Linked DNA regions of Spinactinospora alkalitolerans. The protein of the gene in region 1 binds, or shares a complex with, the protein of each later gene. Links are inferred from orthologs where the notes say so. Each region holds a gene or a part of one and is shown on either strand. Other genes may lie near its edges.

What was found.
Region 2: secG (region 1) and secY share a complex: the UniProt entries of both Escherichia coli proteins name them as parts of the sec protein translocase complex. The link is inferred for Spinactinospora alkalitolerans from one-to-one orthologs.

Annotation. Positions count from the first base shown.
Region 1 is NZ_JACCCC010000001.1:1,935,015-1,942,796, reverse strand. The notes cover bases 1,091-3,841. They hold secG (preprotein translocase subunit SecG), read right to left. Parts: upstream 2,709-3,841; coding sequence 2,472-2,708; downstream 1,091-2,471. Other genes in these bases: HDA32_RS08620 (phosphoglycerate kinase), read right to left, coding at 3,812-3,841; tpiA (triose-phosphate isomerase), read right to left, coding at 3,019-3,804; HDA32_RS08635 (RNA polymerase-binding protein RbpA), read right to left, coding at 1,980-2,351; HDA32_RS08640 (IclR family transcriptional regulator), read left to right, coding at 1,107-1,868. In the rest of the region: HDA32_RS08645 (ring-cleaving dioxygenase), read right to left, coding at 1-911; more of HDA32_RS08620, read right to left, coding at 3,842-4,999; gap (type I glyceraldehyde-3-phosphate dehydrogenase), read right to left, coding at 5,092-6,099; DNA-binding protein WhiA, read right to left, coding at 6,362-7,342; HDA32_RS08605 (gluconeogenesis factor YvcK family protein), read right to left, coding at 7,589-7,782. UniProt on the Escherichia coli protein: Subunit of the protein translocation channel SecYEG. Overexpression of some hybrid proteins has been thought to jam the protein secretion apparatus resulting in cell death; while this may be true it also results in FtsH-mediated degradation of SecY.
Region 2 is NZ_JACCCC010000001.1:5,506,010-5,513,861, reverse strand. Bases 4,969-7,789 are described here. They hold secY (preprotein translocase subunit SecY), read left to right. Parts: upstream 4,969-5,631; coding sequence 5,632-6,948; downstream 6,949-7,789. Other genes in these bases: map (type I methionyl aminopeptidase), read left to right, coding at 7,595-7,789; HDA32_RS24490 (adenylate kinase), read left to right, coding at 6,948-7,595; rplO (50S ribosomal protein L15), read left to right, coding at 4,969-5,330. Also shown: rplP (50S ribosomal protein L16), read left to right, coding at 1-255; rpmC (50S ribosomal protein L29), read left to right, coding at 255-509; rpsQ (30S ribosomal protein S17), read left to right, coding at 506-790; rplN (50S ribosomal protein L14), read left to right, coding at 890-1,258; rplX (50S ribosomal protein L24), read left to right, coding at 1,262-1,567; rplE (50S ribosomal protein L5), read left to right, coding at 1,567-2,136; HDA32_RS24530 (type Z 30S ribosomal protein S14), read left to right, coding at 2,149-2,334; rpsH (30S ribosomal protein S8), read left to right, coding at 2,685-3,083; rplF (50S ribosomal protein L6), read left to right, coding at 3,100-3,636; rplR (50S ribosomal protein L18), read left to right, coding at 3,639-4,025; rpsE (30S ribosomal protein S5), read left to right, coding at 4,077-4,679; rpmD (50S ribosomal protein L30), read left to right, coding at 4,684-4,869; more of rplO, read left to right, coding at 4,866-4,968; more of map, read left to right, coding at 7,790-7,852. UniProt on the Escherichia coli protein: The central subunit of the protein translocation channel SecYEG. Consists of two halves formed by TMs 1-5 and 6-10.

The DNA.
Region 1 (7,782 bases):
TGGGCCCGGTCGGGCTCCAGCCACGGCGGCAGCTTCAGGCTGCGGCCGAGCTGCAGCAGCGGCTCGTCGTAGTCGAAGCCGGGGCCGTCGGTGGCGATCTCCAGCAGCACCCCGCCGGGCTCGCGGAAGTAGATCGAGGTGAAGTAGGAGCGGTCGCGGATCTCGGTGACCCCGACGCCGTCGTCGAGCAGGCTCTGCCGCCAGTCGACCTGGGCCTGGGCGTCCGGGGCGCGGTAGGCGACGTGGTGGACGGTGCCGGCCGCCACGTGCCCGAGCGGTGCGCGCGGGTCGGCGAGCACGTCGACCACCGTGCCCACGGCGCTCCCGGCGTCGGCGGTGTGGAAGCGGTAGCGGCCGTTCTGCTCGGCCGCGAGCGTGAATCCGAGCCGGCCGGCCAGCATGTCGGCGGTGCGCTCGTGGTCGTGCTCGGTGAGCGTGACCGCGCGGACGCCGCGGATGGCGTGCTCGACCGGGATCCGACCGCCGTCCCACGGGTCGGTGTCGTGGTGGTCGGTGCTGGCGACCAGTTCGATCACCAGTCCGTCGGGGTCGCGCAGGCTGAGCACGTCCTCCTCGATCCGCTCGGCCGGCCGGGTGGCCTCGACTCCCAGTGAGGCCAGGTGCCCCTGCCACCAGCCGAGTGAGCCCTCGGGAACCGAGAACGACGTGGTCGTCGCCTGCCCGGCGCCCAGGCGGCCCTTGGGTGCGCCGGGCCAGGGGAAGAACGTCATGATGGTGCCGGGGTTGCCCGCCCGGTCGCCGTAGTAGAGGTGGTAGGTCTCCGGGGCGTCGAAGTTGACGGTCTTCTTGACCAGCCGCATCCCCAGTGCGTTGAGGTAGAAGTCGGCGTTGGCCTGCGGATCGCTGGCGACGGCCGTTACGTGGTGGATTCCCGCGGGGCGCACGCTCATGGTCACTCCTTCAGCCGGTTCGGTCTCCACGGTAGCAAACAGTTGAAAATTGAACTATGTTCCCGCGCCGGTGCTCCGTCCCCGTCTTCCCGCGCACGGGGCGACCACGGAGCGCGCGGGCCGAGCGCACCGCGGGAGGCGGAGGCATCCGGAAGCGGGGAGGCCGGCGCGCGTTCCAGCGGCGAGAATCGACCCATGAGCCATGTTCCCGCCGCAACGCGCGCCCTGCGGCTGCTGCGCTTCCTCGCGGCGCAGGCCGGGCCGGTCTCGGCCACCGCCATCGCGCGGGGCCTGGGACTGCCGCGCTCCAGCGCCTACCAACTGCTGGAGGCCATGGCCGAGGAGGGGTTCGTCACCCACCTGCCCGAAGAGCGGCGGTGGGGGCTGGGGGTGGCCGCGTTCGAGATCGGATCGGCCTATCTGCGCCACGGTCCGCTGGAGCGGCTGGCCCGGCCGCTGCTCACCCGGCTCGCCGAGGAGACCGGCGCGACCGCGCACCTGGGCGTGCTGCACGGCTGCGACACCCTCTACCTGCTGAAGGAGCAGCCCCGCCACGCGCCCGTGCTGATCACCGGCGTGGGCGTGCGGCTGCCGGCGCACCTGACCGCGTCCGGCCGCGCCATGCTCGCCCGCCTGCCGCGCGCGCAGGTGCGGGCGCTCTTCCCCGGGACCGAACCGTTCGTCAGCCGCACCGGACGCGGCCCGGCCTCCCCTCGGGAGCTGCGGGACCTGCTCGCCGACGAGCGCCGGCGCGGCTGGTCGAGCGAGGACCAGCAGGTGGCGGAGGGGTTCGCCTCGGTGGCCGCCGCGGCCTTCGACCACACCGGGAGCCCTGCGGCGGCGATCGGCCTGACCGTCCCCAGCGCCCGGCCGGTCACGCCCGCCGCGCTGGCCGCGCGCGCCCGCGACGCCGCGGCCGAACTCACCCGCAGGCTGGGCGGTCGGGCGCCGGCCTGACGCCGACGCTCCGGACGCTCGAAGGACCGGGCCCGCCCCGAAGGAGCGCCCGGAAAAACGAGATGCCCCGCCGTCGGGCGGGGCATCGCCGTCGTGGTCGCCGGGTCCGGCTCAGTTGGCGTTGGCCCTCATCGCGGCGTCGATGGCCGCGCGGTCGGCCCGCAGCTTGGCCAGGGCCTCATCCAGGATGGCCTGGCCGTCGGCGTCGCTGCGCCGCTCCTTCACGTAGGCCAGGTGGGTCTTGTAGGGCTCGGTGCGCGGAGGGGCCGGCGGGTTCTCGGGGTCCTTGCCCGCGGGGAAGCCGCAGCGCGGGCAGTCCCACTCCTCGGGCACCTGAGCCTCGTGCGAGAAACTCGGCACGACCTCGTGCTTGTTGGCACAGTAGAACGGGACTCGAATCCGCGGCGCGGACTCGCCGCGCTCGGCCTCGCCCATCGGGCCGGCACCGACGCGGCTGCCACGGATGGCACTGCCACTACCCACGAAAAACTCCTTCGCAAGGACATACCCCGGTGAGGGGAAACCTGGTATGCGCTCCGCACGGCGGCAGGGTGCCGGGCGCTGGTGCCCGGACCGTAACGGGCACGAGGGGGTACTGGGGGGTTAGGCTCCCCGGTTGAGCAGCAGACCCAGGGCGACGACGCAGACGATCCACAGCGAAGCGGTGATGATCGTCAGGCGGTCGAGATTGCGCTCCACCACCGACGAGCCGCCCAGGGAGGAGGTGACGCCGCCGCCGAACAGGTCGGACAGGCCACCGCCCTTGCCCTTGTGGAGCAGCACCAGCAGGATCATCAGCACGCTGAAGATCATCAGGACAACGGACAGACCGAGGATCACGTGCTCACCCGTAACTCGACCCCAACGAGGGGGAATTGACGATCTAGGGTTCCTCCGCGGTCGCACCGCCCGAGGCGGTCGGCGGCCCGGCGGATGAGGAACCGGGGACAATACTGAATTTTACCGCGTGACTTGCGCATCGCGGACCGGTTCGACGAAGAACCTTGCGCGCAGTGTAGCGCGCGTTACCCTTCTGTACCGCCATGCGGGCGGCCGGATCGCGCCGTTTCGGGGACGAAGGGCCCTTCCCCGGGCATTCGGACCCGCACGCGGAGCAACGGCGCGGGCCCGAATGAATCGGCGCGGGAGGTCAGGACTGCTCGCGGAAGCGGACCAGCTTGACGAACTCGTCGGCCTTGAGGCTCGCACCGCCCACCAGGGCGCCGTCGACGTCGCTCTTGGCCATGATGCCGGCGATGTTGTCGCTCTTGACCGAGCCGCCGTAGAGGATCCGCGTCTCGCGCGAGGCCTCCGGCGAGTACAGCTCGCCCAGGCGCACGCGCAGCGCCGCGCACACCTCCTGGGCGTCGTCGGGGGTGGCGACCTCGCCGGTGCCGATGGCCCAGACCGGCTCGTAGGCGATGACCAGGCGGCGGGCCTGCTCCTCGGTGACGCCCTTGAGCGCGCCGTCGAGCTGGGCGACGGTGTGGGCCACCTGGTCGCCGGCCTTGCGCACCTCCAGCCCCTCCCCCAGGCACAGGAGCGGGGTGATGTCGTTGGCGAAGGCCGCCTTGACCTTGGCGTTGACGACCGCGTCGTCCTCGTTGTGGTGCTCGCGGCGCTCGGAGTGCCCGGCCAGCACGTAGGAGCAGCCGAGCTTGGCCAGCATCGGCCCCGAGACCTCGCCGGTGTAGGCGCCCTTCTCGTGCTGGGAGATGTCCTGGGCGCCGTAGCCGATCTTGAGCTTGTCACCGTCGACGAGGGTCTGCACGCTGCGCAGGCTCGTGAACGGCGGCAGGACCACGACCTCGGCGGCGTCGAAGTCGGCGCCGTTGAGCGAGAACGCCATTTTCTGGACCAGCGCGATGGCCTCGAAGTGGTTGTTGTGCAGCTTCCAGTTGCCCGCGATCAGCGGCTTGCGCTTGGCGTTTGCCATGATTGCCCTACTCTTCCAGTGCCGCGATGCCGGGGAGGGTCTTGCCTTCGAGGTACTCCAGGCTGGCGCCGCCGCCGGTGGAGATGTGTCCGAACGCCTTCTCGTCGAAGCCGAGCGCCCGCACGGCCGCGGCGGAGTCGCCCCCGCCCACCACGGTGAAGGCCCCGGAGTCGATCAGGCCCTGGGCGACGGCCCTGGTGCCGCCGGCGAACGGCGCCATCTCGAACACGCCCATCGGGCCGTTCCAGAACACGGTCCTGGCGTCGGCCAGCTTGGCGGCGAACAGCTCGGCCGAACGCGGGCCGATGTCCAGGCCCATCCGGTCGGCGGGGATGGCGCCGGCCTCGACCACGTCGTGCGCGGCGTCGGCGGAGAAGGAGTCGGCCGCGACGACGTCGACCGGCAGCACGAACTCCACGCCGTGCTCCTCGGCGCGGCGCAGGTAGTCGTTGACCGTGTCGATCTGGTCGCGCTCCAGCAGGCTGGAGCCCACCTCGTAGCCCTTGGCGGCGAGGAAGGTGAACACCATGCCGCCGCCGATGAGGATGCGGTCGGCGGTGGTGAGCAGATTGTCGATGACGCCGAGCTTGTCGGAGACCTTGGAGCCGCCCAGCACCACCGCATAGGGGCGCTCGGGGGACTCGGTGAGCCGACGCAGCACGTCGACCTCGGTGAAGACCAGGCCGCCCGCCGCGTGCGGCAGGCGCCGGGGCAGGTCGAAGACGCTGGCGTGCTTGCGGTGCACGGCACCGAAGCCGTCGCCGACGTAGAGGTCGGCGAGCCCGGCGAGGCGGTCGGCGAACTCGGCGCGCTCGGCGTCGTCCTTGCTGGTCTCCCCCGGCTCGAAGCGCAGGTTCTCCACCAGCGCGACCTCGCCGTCGGCCAGTTCGGCGCTCACCGCGCGGGCGGACTCGCCGGCGGTGTCGGTGGCGAAGCGCACCGGGGCGCCGAGCAGCTCGCCCAGCCGGACCGCGACGGGGCGCAGCGAGAACTCCGGCTTGGCCTCGCCCTTGGGGCGGCCGAGGTGGGCGCCGACGATGACGCGCGCGCCGCGCTCGCGCAGGTGGTTGATGGTGGGCAGGCTCGCCCGGATGCGGCCGTCGTCGGTGATGCGGTCACCGTCGAGCGGCACGTTGAGGTCGGCCCGGACGAAGACTCGCTTGCCCGCGACGTCGAGGTCCTCGATCGTCCGCATGCTTGACTTCCCCTCCTGGGAGGTGTGATGCGCGTACATGGGCGGTGACGCCCTCCCGCAGGGAGGGCGTCACCGTTGCCGTGGGCGGCGAGTTACAGGCCGGCGCCGACCAGCTTGGCCACGTCGACGAGGCGGCTGGAGTAGCCCCACTCGTTGTCGTACCAACCGATGATCTTGACCTGGTTGCCGAAGGTCATGGTCAGGGTGGCGTCGAAGGTGCAGGACGGCGAGGTGCCGACGATGTCGGAGGAGACGATCGGGTCCTCGGTGTAGCGCAGGATGCCCTTGAGCGGGCCCTCGGCCGCGGCCTTGAACGCGGCGTTGACCTCGTCCTTGCTCACCTCGCGCTCCACCTCGACCACGAGGTCGGTGACGGAGCCGTCCGGGACCGGGACGCGCATGGCCATGCCGTCCAGCTTGCCCTGCAGCTCGGGCAGGACCAGGGCGGTGGCCTTGGCGGCGCCGGTGGTGGTCGGGATGATGTTCTGCGCCGCGGCGCGGGCCCGGCGCAGGTCCTTGTGCGGGAAGTCCAGGATGACCTGGTCGTTGGTGTACGCGTGGACCGTGGTCATCAGGCCCTTGACGATGCCGAAGTTGTCCAGCACCGTCTTGGCCATCGGCGCCACGCAGTTGGTGGTGCAGGAGGCGTTGGAGACGATGTGGTGCTTGGCCGCGTCGTACTTGTCGTCGTTGACGCCCATGACGACGGTCAGGTCCTCGCCCTTGGCCGGGGCGGAGATGATGACCTTCTTGGCGCCGGCGTCGATGTGCTTCTTGGCGTCCTCGGCCTTGGTGAACCGGCCGGTGGACTCGATGACGACGTCCACACCCAGGTCGCCCCAGGGCAGCGCGGCCGGGTCGCGCTCCTCCAGCGCCTTGATGCTCTTGCCGCCGACGCTGATGCTGTCGGCGCCGACCTCGACGTCGCCCTCCAGCGTGCCGAGCACGGTGTCGTACTTGAGCAGGTGCGCGAGCGTGGCGTTGTCGGTGAGGTCGTTGACCGCGACGATCTCAACCTCGCTGCCCCCGGCGGCCTGGACCGCGCGCCAGAAGTTGCGGCCGATCCGACCGAAGCCGTTCACGCCTACACGGATGGTCACGGAACCATTCTCCTCACGTGTTCGATGTATCTCGGCACGGTTCGACGTGCTTCGACGTGCTCTGGCACGACCCGCGCCGAACCGCGGAAACATGCGTCGGGGTTGTGACCGAGCCTATCGCCAATTCCGGCGGGCGGCCGTGGCGGACCCGCGGTCGGTGACGGCCCCCCGAGTGCCGGTGACCATACTCGCACCACCACCCCGTAGAGGTCTAGACCATTTGGTCGGGTTTTTGCCTCATTCCACTCTGCGGCGGCGGTCGTCAGGGCACCAGCATGTCGGGGGTGAGGTTGGCGTCGGTGCCCGGAATGCCCTGGTCGGCGGCCCGCTTGTCGGCCATGGCCAGCAGGCGCCGGATCCGCCCGGCGATGGCGTCCTTGGTCAACTGCGGGTCCGACAACTGGCCCAGCTCCTCCAGCGAGGCCTGCTTGTGCGCCAGCCGCAGCCGCCCCGCCGCGACCAGGTGCTCGGGCGCGTCGTCGCCGAGGATCTCCAGCGCGCGCTCCACCCGCGCACCGGCCGCGACCGCGGCGCGGGCGCTGCGCCGCAGGTTGGCGTCGTCGAAGTTGGCGAGCCGGTTGGCGGTGGCGCGGACCTCGCGCCGCATGCGCCGCTCCTCCCAGGCCAGCACGCTCTGGTGGGCGCCCAGCAGGGTCAGCAGCGCGCCGATGGAGTCGCCGTCGCGTACCACGACCCGGTCCACCCCGCGCACCTCGCGGGCCTTGGCGTGCACCTTCAGCCGACGGGCCGCACCGACCAGCGCCAGCGCGGCCTCGGGGCCGGGGCAGGTCACCTCCAGCGACATCGAGCGCCCCGGCTCGGTGAGCGAGCCGTGCGCGATGAAGGCCCCGCGCCAGGCCGACTCCGCGTCGCACGTCCCGCCCGCGACCACGTGCCGGGGCAGCCCGCGCACCGGGCGGCCGTTGCCGTCGATCAGCCCGGTCTGGCGGGCCAGGCTCTCACCGTCCTTGATGACCCGGACGACGTAGCGGTTGCCCTTGCGCAGGCCGCTGGGAGACAGGACGACGACCTCGGACTCGTGGCCGAACACCTCGGAGATGTCCTTGCGCAGTCGCCGCGCCGCCGCGCCCGTGTCGAGTTCGGCCTCGATCACGATCCGCCCGCTCACCAGGTGCAGGCCGCCGGTGAAGCGCAGGACCGTGGAGACCTCGGCCTTGCGACAGCATGGCTTGAGAACGGTCAGCCTGCTCAACTCGTCCTTCACCACGCCGGTCATCGCCATGGATGTGGTCCTCCCCCTGGAACTCGCTGGAGCGAGGACGCCGTGTGAGAAGGCGTCCTCCCGTGGCAGACTACTGGCCGATCCGGGCTGTGCCACGCCCTTGGACGCGTGTCCATTGTCCCTGATCAATCCGGCGAGTCGGGTTTTCCGCTCTGAATGAGCTTGCCGTCTATCGCCGCTCATCGGCCGGGTCGGGCCCTTATGTCGGGCCGAGCGCCGATGCGGCCGCCGGCCGGCCGCGGCCGGTCACGGGGCCTCCCGGAACACCTCGTCGAAGGCCGCGGCCAGCAGGTCCGGGTCGTGGCGCGGGGAGCCGTCGCGCGCCGCGACGTCGGCCAGGACCAGGCGGCCGCCCAGCTTCTCCGCGGCGCGGCGCAGCCGTCCGGTGTCCTCCACGACATCGGGGTCTGCCAGCACGACGTCCACGCCCAGATTGGGCG
Region 2 (7,852 bases), 3.6 Mb from region 1 along the record:
ACCCGGCACATCCGCCGCGGCGGCAAGGTCTGGATCAACATCTTCCCGGACCGCCCGCTGACCAAGAAGCCCGCCGAGACCCGCATGGGCTCCGGCAAGGGCTCCCCGGAATGGTGGGTCGCCCCGGTCAAGCCCGGACGCGTGATGTTCGAGCTGTCCGGGGTTCCGGAGCCCATCGCGAAGGAGGCCTTGCGCCGCGCGATGCACAAGCTCCCGATGAAGTGCAAGTTCGTGAAGCGGGAGGTGTGGGAGTAATGGCGAAGTCCCTGACCGCCCAGGAGCTGCGCGACCAGTCCCTGGAGGACCTGGTCGGCAAGCTCAAGGAGGCCAAGGAAGAGCTGTTCAACCTCCGCTTCCAGGCCGCCACCGGGCAGCTGGACAACAGCAGTCGGCTGCGCACCGTCAAGCGTGAGATCGCTCGGATCTACACGGTCATGCGGGAGCACGAACTCGGCATCATGCCGTTGGCCGGCGAGTCGGCTGAGAAGACGAAGGAAGCAGCCGAATGAGCGAAGAGAAGGCCGTGACCCGCGACCACGAGCGCAACTACCGCAAGGTGCGCGAGGGCTACGTCGTCAGCGACAAGATGGACAAGACCGTCGTTGTCGAGGTGGAGGACCGCGTCAAGCACGCGCTCTACGGCAAGGTCATCCGCCGTACCACGAAGTACAAGGCCCACGACGAGGCGAACTCCGCCGGCATCGGGGACCGGGTCCGCCTGATGGAGACCCGCCCGCTGTCCGCGACCAAGCGCTGGCGCGTCGTGGAGATCCTGGAGAAGGCTAAGTAACCCCCGTCCGGCGGCCGATTCGTGGAGATCGGCCGCCGAGGGGTGAGACCACCTAGCAAGCGCGGGAAGTGAACTCGCGCGCATATATCAGGAGCAGACGTGATTCAGCAGGAGTCGCGACTCAAGATCGCCGACAACACGGGTGCCAAGGAGATCTTGACCATCCGCGTTCTCGGCGGCTCGGGTCGGCGCTACGCGGGCATCGGCGACACCATCGTGGCGACGGTGAAGGACGCTCTTCCCAACGCCGGCGTGAAGAAGGGCGATGTCGTCAAGGCCGTTATCGTGCGCACCACCAAGGAGCGCCGCCGGCCCGACGGCTCCTACATCCGCTTCGATGAGAACGCCGCCGTGCTCATCAAGGACGGTGGGGACCCGCGAGGCACCCGCATCTTCGGCCCGGTCGGCCGTGAGCTGCGGGACAAGAAGTTCATGCGCATCATCTCGCTAGCGCCGGAGGTGCTCTAGGCGATGAAGATCAAATCAGGCGACGAGGTCATCGTCATCGCCGGCAAGGACAGGGGTGCCACCGGGAAGGTCCTCAGGGCCCTTCCCCGGGAGCAGCGTGTCGTCGTCGAGGGCGTCAACCTCATCAAGAAGCACAAGAAGGCCAATCAGGCGGGCGGCCAGCAGGGTGAGGTCGTCACCCAGGAGGCTGCGATCCACGTGAGCAACGTGGCGATCGTCGAGGACGGCAAGGCCACGCGCGTCGGTTACCGCTTCGAGGAAGACGGAACCAAGGTTCGGATCTCCCGCCGCACCGGTAAGGACATCTGATGACGGTTACGACTGAAGCCCCCGCGCTGCCGCGCCTCAAGGAGAAGTACCGCTCCGAGATCATCCAGGGTCTGCGCGACGAGTTCGACATCAAGAACATCATGCAGGTCCCCGGCCTGACCAAGATCGTGGTCAACATGGGTGTCGGTGAGGCCGCGCGCGACGCGAAGCTGATCCAGGGCGCGATCGCAGACCTGTCGGCGATCACGGGCCAGAAGCCCAAGGTGAACCGGGCGAAGAACTCCATCGCGCAGTTCAAGCTGCGCGAGGGCCAGCCGATCGGCGCCAGCGTCACGCTGCGCGGCGACCGGATGTGGGAGTTCCTCGACCGCCTGCTCTCCCTGGCGCTGCCCCGCATCCGCGACTTCCGCGGGCTCTCCCCGAAGCAGTTCGACGGCCGTGGCAACTACACCTTCGGTCTGACCGAGCAGGTCATGTTCCACGAGGTCGACCCGGACAAGGTCGACCGCCAGCGCGGCATGGACATCACGGTCGTCACCACGGCGACCAACGACGACGAAGGCCGTAGCCTGCTCAAGCGGCTCGGCTTCCCGTTCAAGGAAGCCTAGGGGTGACGACGGATGGCTAAGAAGGCACTGATCGCGAAGGCGAACCGGAAGCAGAAGTTCGAGGTTCGCGCGTATACTCGTTGCTCGCGGTGCGGCCGCCCGCGCGCCGTCTTCCGGAAGTTCGGCCTGTGCCGCATCTGCTTCCGCGAGATGGCGCACCGGGGCGAGCTCCCGGGCATCACCAAGTCCAGCTGGTAGAGAGTCTCGAGCACGGAGGCCGAGGGGGTCGGCTGCCGCAGTGCGGTAGCGCCGGCGGCACGCTCACACCTGAGCCATAGCCGCACCCCCTCATCCGTGACTCCGGAATCGGGGCTTCTCTGACAGGCTGCCCCGCCGTGGCGACGCGGCGGGCTGCTCGAAGCGGACGGCGGGGCACCGTCGTCCGCGCATGCGACAACCAACCGACGGGGCACGGCGGCCGGAGCGATCCGGCGCGGTGCCCATGACCACGCCGCAGGTCCTAGAGGAACCTCCGCTTCAGCGGGGGAACAGGCTCAAAGGGAAAGTCTGTCCTTGGGGAAACCCCGGCGAGGAAGGGCCAATCGGCCATGACGATGACCGACCCGATCGCAGACATGCTCACGCGTCTGCGCAACGCGAATTCGGCGTATCACGACACCGTGACCATGCCGTATTCCAAGATCAAGGCGCACATCGCCGAGATCCTCCAGCAGGAGGGCTACGTCCAGGGCTGGCGCTCTGAGGACGCCACCGTCGGCCAGAGCCTCGTGGTGGACCTGAAGTACGGGCCCACGCGTGAGCGCTCCATCGCCGGCATCCGCCGCGTCTCAAAGCCGGGCCTGCGGGTCTACGCGAGGAAGGACAACCTTCCGCGCGTCCTGGGCGGCCTCGGCGTGGCCATCATTTCGACGTCCGGCGGCCTGATGACGGACAAGCAGGCCAAGAAGAACGGCGTGGGCGGCGAAGTCCTCGCCTACGTCTGGTAGAGGGAGAGATTTCAGCATGTCGCGTATTGGCCGACTGCCGATCTCGGTCCCGAAGGGCGTCGAAGTCTCGATTGACGGGCAAGACGTCAAAGTCACGGGGCCGAAGGGCGAACTGAGCCACACCGTCGCCGAGCCGATCACCATCGCGCAGGAGGACGGCCAGATCAAGGTGGCGCGTCCGGACGACAAGCCCGAGAACCGCTCGCTGCACGGCCTGACCCGTGCGCTGATCGCGAACCTGATCGAGGGCGTCTCCAACGGCTACAGCAAGACCCTCGAGATCCACGGCGTGGGCTACAGGGTCCAGGCCAGGGGCTCCAACCTGGAGTTCTCCCTGGGCTACAGCCACCCCGTCGTCGTCGAGCCGCCGGAGGGCATCAGCTTCCGGGTGGAGAAGCCGACCCAGCTCGTCGTCGAGGGCATCGACAAGCAGCTCGTGGGCCAGGTGGCCGCCAACATCCGGGGCCTGCGCAAGCCCGACCCGTACAAGGCCAAGGGCGTGCGCTACCAGGGTGAGTACATCCGCCGCAAGGCCGGAAAGGCTGGTAAGTAGGCATGGCGAAGAGCACGACGCTGGTCCGCAGGGGCACGGCTTCGCGCGCGGCTTCCCGTGCGCGGCGGCACCTGCGGGTCCGCAAGAAGATCTCGGGTACCTCCGTGCGTCCGCGCCTGGTCGTCACCCGCTCCTCCAAGCACATGGTCGCCCAGATCGTGGACGACACCAAGGGCATGACCCTGGTGTCGGCCTCCACGATGGACGCGAGCATCCGTGGCGGCGAGGGCAAGAAGACCGAGAAGTCGCAGAAGGCGGGCGAGCTGCTCGCGCAGCGCGCCAAGGACGCCGGCATCACGGCCGTCGTCTTCGACCGCGGCGGCTACCGGTACCACGGCCGCATCGCAGCGCTGGCCGACGGCGCGCGTGCCGGCGGGCTGGAGTTCTAAGATCATGACTCCTGCCAAGAGCATTTTCATCGACGGGAAGAGGAACCACTGATGGCTGCAGCTCCGCGGCGCGGCGCCGGTGGCGAGCGGCGTGACCGCCGTGACGATCGCCGCGGCGGCGCCGCAGACAAGGGTGTCTCCTACATCGAGCGCGTGGTGAAGATCAACCGCGTGGCCAAGGTCGTCAAGGGCGGCCGGCGCTTCAGCTTCACCGCCCTGGTCGTCGTCGGCGACGGCAACGGCATGGTCGGTGTCGGCTACGGCAAGGCCAAGGAAGTCCCCGCGGCGATCGCCAAGGGTGTCGAAGAGGCCAAGAAGAACTTCTTCAAGGTCCCCCGGGTCCAGGGCACCATCGTGCACCAGGTCCAGGGCGAGGACGCCGCCGGCGTCGTCCTCCTGCGTCCGGCCGCCCCCGGTACCGGTGTCATCGCCGGTGGCCCGGTGCGCGCCGTGCTGGAGTGCGCCGGCATCCACGACGTCCTCAGCAAGTCGCTCGGATCGGCCAACCCGATCAACATCGTGCACGCGACGGTCGCGGCCCTCAAGGGCCTGAGCCGTCCGGAAGAGATCGCGGCCCGCCGCGGCCTGCCGATCGAGGACGTCGCTCCGGCCGCCATGCTGCGTGCCCGCGCGGAAGCGAAGGCGGGGGCCTGAGACCATGGCGAATCTGAAGATCACGCAGGTCCGCTCCAAGATCGGCGGCAAGCAGAAGCAGCGTGACAGCCTGCAGGCGCTGGGTCTTGGACGGATCGGCAAGTCCGTTGTCCGTGCAGACCGTCCCGAGGTTCGCGGCCAGATCAACATCGTTGCGCACCTCGTCACTGTCGAGGAGGTCGGCGAATGAACGACTACTCCCCCGACGAGCTGCTCAAGCTCCACCACCTGCGTCCGGCCCCCGGCTCCAACAAGGCCAAGATCCGCAAGGGTCGCGGCGAGGCGTCCAAGGGCAAGACCGCCGGTCGTGGTACCAAGGGCACGAAGGCTCGTTCCACCGTTCCCGTCGGCTTCGAGGGTGGCCAGATGCCCCTCATCCGCCGGGTCCCGAAGCTCAAGGGCTTCAGCAACGCCAGGTTCAAGACGACCTACCAGGTCGTCAACCTGGACAAGCTCGGCGAGCTCTACCCCGAGGGCGGCGAGGTCACCGTTGAGGGCCTGGTCGCCAAGGGCGCGGTTCGCAAGAACCAGCTCGTGAAGGTGCTCGGCACCGGCGAGATCTCGGTGGCCGTCCAGGTGAGCGCGAACGCGTTCTCCACCTCGGCCAAGGAGAAGATCGCAGCGGCCGGTGGCAGCACGACCGAGCTGTAGGAACACTCCTATTCGCTGTGTTCACGGGGCGTCTGCTGGGAACACCCACGAGATTGGGGAACCAGCGGGCGCCCCTGTGCGCTTTACTGGGTGGGGTGCGATCCGGCCGGAGGCCGCACAGATTGTGTGCCCTCGGTCACGCACCACCCGACCGATGGCTGTTAAAGTGCCATCTGCTTAACCGCTCAACCCGACTTCCGGGTCCAGGGCCCGACCGGCTCTGGGCTGACGCTCACGACGATCCAGGATCGGCCGCGATGTCTCGAATCGGTTCCGCCGCCGAAGCCTCGCAGGAGGAGACGTGCTAGGTGCGTTCGTCCGTGCGTTCCGCACGCCTGACCTGCGTAACAAGCTGCTGTTTACGCTGTTCATCCTGACCATTTTCCGGCTCGGGTCGGTGATCCCGGCTCCGGGCATCAACTCCGCGGCCATCAAGGACCAGATGGAGGCGGTCCAGGCCGCCGACACGTCCGGTGTGTACGCGCTCGTCAACCTGTTCAGCGGCGGCGCACTGCTGCAGCTCGCCGTGTTCGCGCTGGGCGTCATGCCCTACATCACCGCGAGCATCATCCTGAACCTGCTCACGGTGGTCATCCCGCGGCTCGAGGCGCTGAAGAAGGAGGGCCAGGCGGGGCAGACCAAGATCACGCAGTACACGCGCTACCTGACGGTCGCCCTCGCGGTCCTCCAGTCGACCAGCATCATCGCCATGGCGCGCACCGGGCAGCTGTTCCAGGGCGCGATCCCGGTCTCGTCCTACATGCCCAACCAGGACCTGCTGACCCTCGTCACGATCGTCTTCGTGATGACCGCCGGCACCTGCGTCATCATGTGGTTCGGCGAGCTCATCACCGAGCGCGGCGTCGGCAACGGCATGTCGCTGCTGATCTTCACCCAGATCATCGCGATGTTCCCGTCCTCCATGATGCGCATCTGGGAGGAGCAGGGCCCCTGGATCTTCTCGATCATCTGCGTGGCCGGCCTGGTGCTCATCGCCGGCGTGGTCTTCGTCGAGCAGGCCCAGCGCCGCATCCCGGTGCAGTACGCCAAGCGCATGGTGGGCCGGCGGATGTACGGGGGCAGCTCCACCTACATCCCGCTGAAGGTCAACCAGGCCGGTGTCATCCCGGTCATCTTCGCCTCCTCGCTGCTGTACCTGCCGCAGTTGGCGATCGGCCTGCTGGGCCAGGACTCCGGCAACCCGGTGGTGAGCTTCCTCTCCACCTACTTCAACCCCACGGGTACGCACCCGGTCTACATGGCCACGTTCTTCGCCCTCATCGTCGGGTTCGCCTTCTTCTACGTGGCCATCACCTTCAACCCCACTGAAGTCGCCGACAACATGAAGAAGTACGGTGGTTTCATCCCGGGCATCCGTCCGGGGCGTCCGACCGCCGAGTACCTCGACTACGTGCTGACTCGGCTGACGACCCCCGGCGCGCTCTACCTGGGTGTGATCGCTCTACTGCCGATGCTGGCGCTCGGAGCCTCCGGTGCGTCGCAGAACTTCCCGTTCGGCGGGACGAGCATCCTGATCATGGTCGGTGTCGGGCTGGACACGGTGAAGCAGATCGAGAGTCACCTCCAGCAGAGGAACTACGAAGGTTTTCTGCGATAGTGCGTGCCGTATTGGTGGGACCCCCGGGGGCCGGTAAAGGCACCCAGGCCCAAATCTTGGCGTCAGAGTTGTCGATTCCGAAGGTGTCCACCGGTGACATCTTCCGTGCCAACGTCAGCGGTGGCACAGAGCTGGGTAAGCGGGCCAAGGCCTACATGGACCGCGGTGACCTCGTCCCCGACGAGGTCACCAACGCGATGGTCCGGGACCGCCTGGCGGAGGACGACGCGCAGGGCGGTTTCCTGCTCGACGGCTTCCCGCGCAACGTCGCGCAGGCCGAGACCCTCAACAAGATGCTCGACGACATGGGCCGGCGCCTCGACGTGGTGCTGGAGCTCAAGGTCGATGAGGAAGAGGTCGTGAAGCGGCTCTCGGGCCGCCGGACCTGCCGCAACTGCGGCCACGTCCAGCACGTGGTGTTCGACCCGCCCAAGACCGAGGGCGTCTGCGACGTCTGCGGCGGCGAGCTGTTCCAGCGTGACGACGACCGGGAGGAGACGATCCGGCACCGCCTGGACGTCTACCGGGAGCAGACCGCTCCGCTGGTGTCGTTCTACGCCGACGAGGGCCGCCTCGTGACGATCGAGGCCACCGGTTCGGTCGAGGAAGTCACGGAGCGGGCGCTGGCCGCCCTCCGAGCCGACTGATGTTTCGTAAGAGGCGGAGCACGGTGCAGCTCAAGACGGCGGCCGAGATCGCGAAGATGAGGGAGGCGGGCCGGATCGTGGCCCGCACCCTCGACTCCCTGCGCGCGGCGGTGCGCCCCGGCGTGACGACGCTGGACCTCGACGCCATCGCCGAGCGCAGCATCCGCGACGCCGGGGCCGTGCCCTCCTTCAAGGGCTACCACGGCTTTCCCGGGTCGATCTGCGCCTCGGTGAACGAGGAGGTCGTGCACGGGATC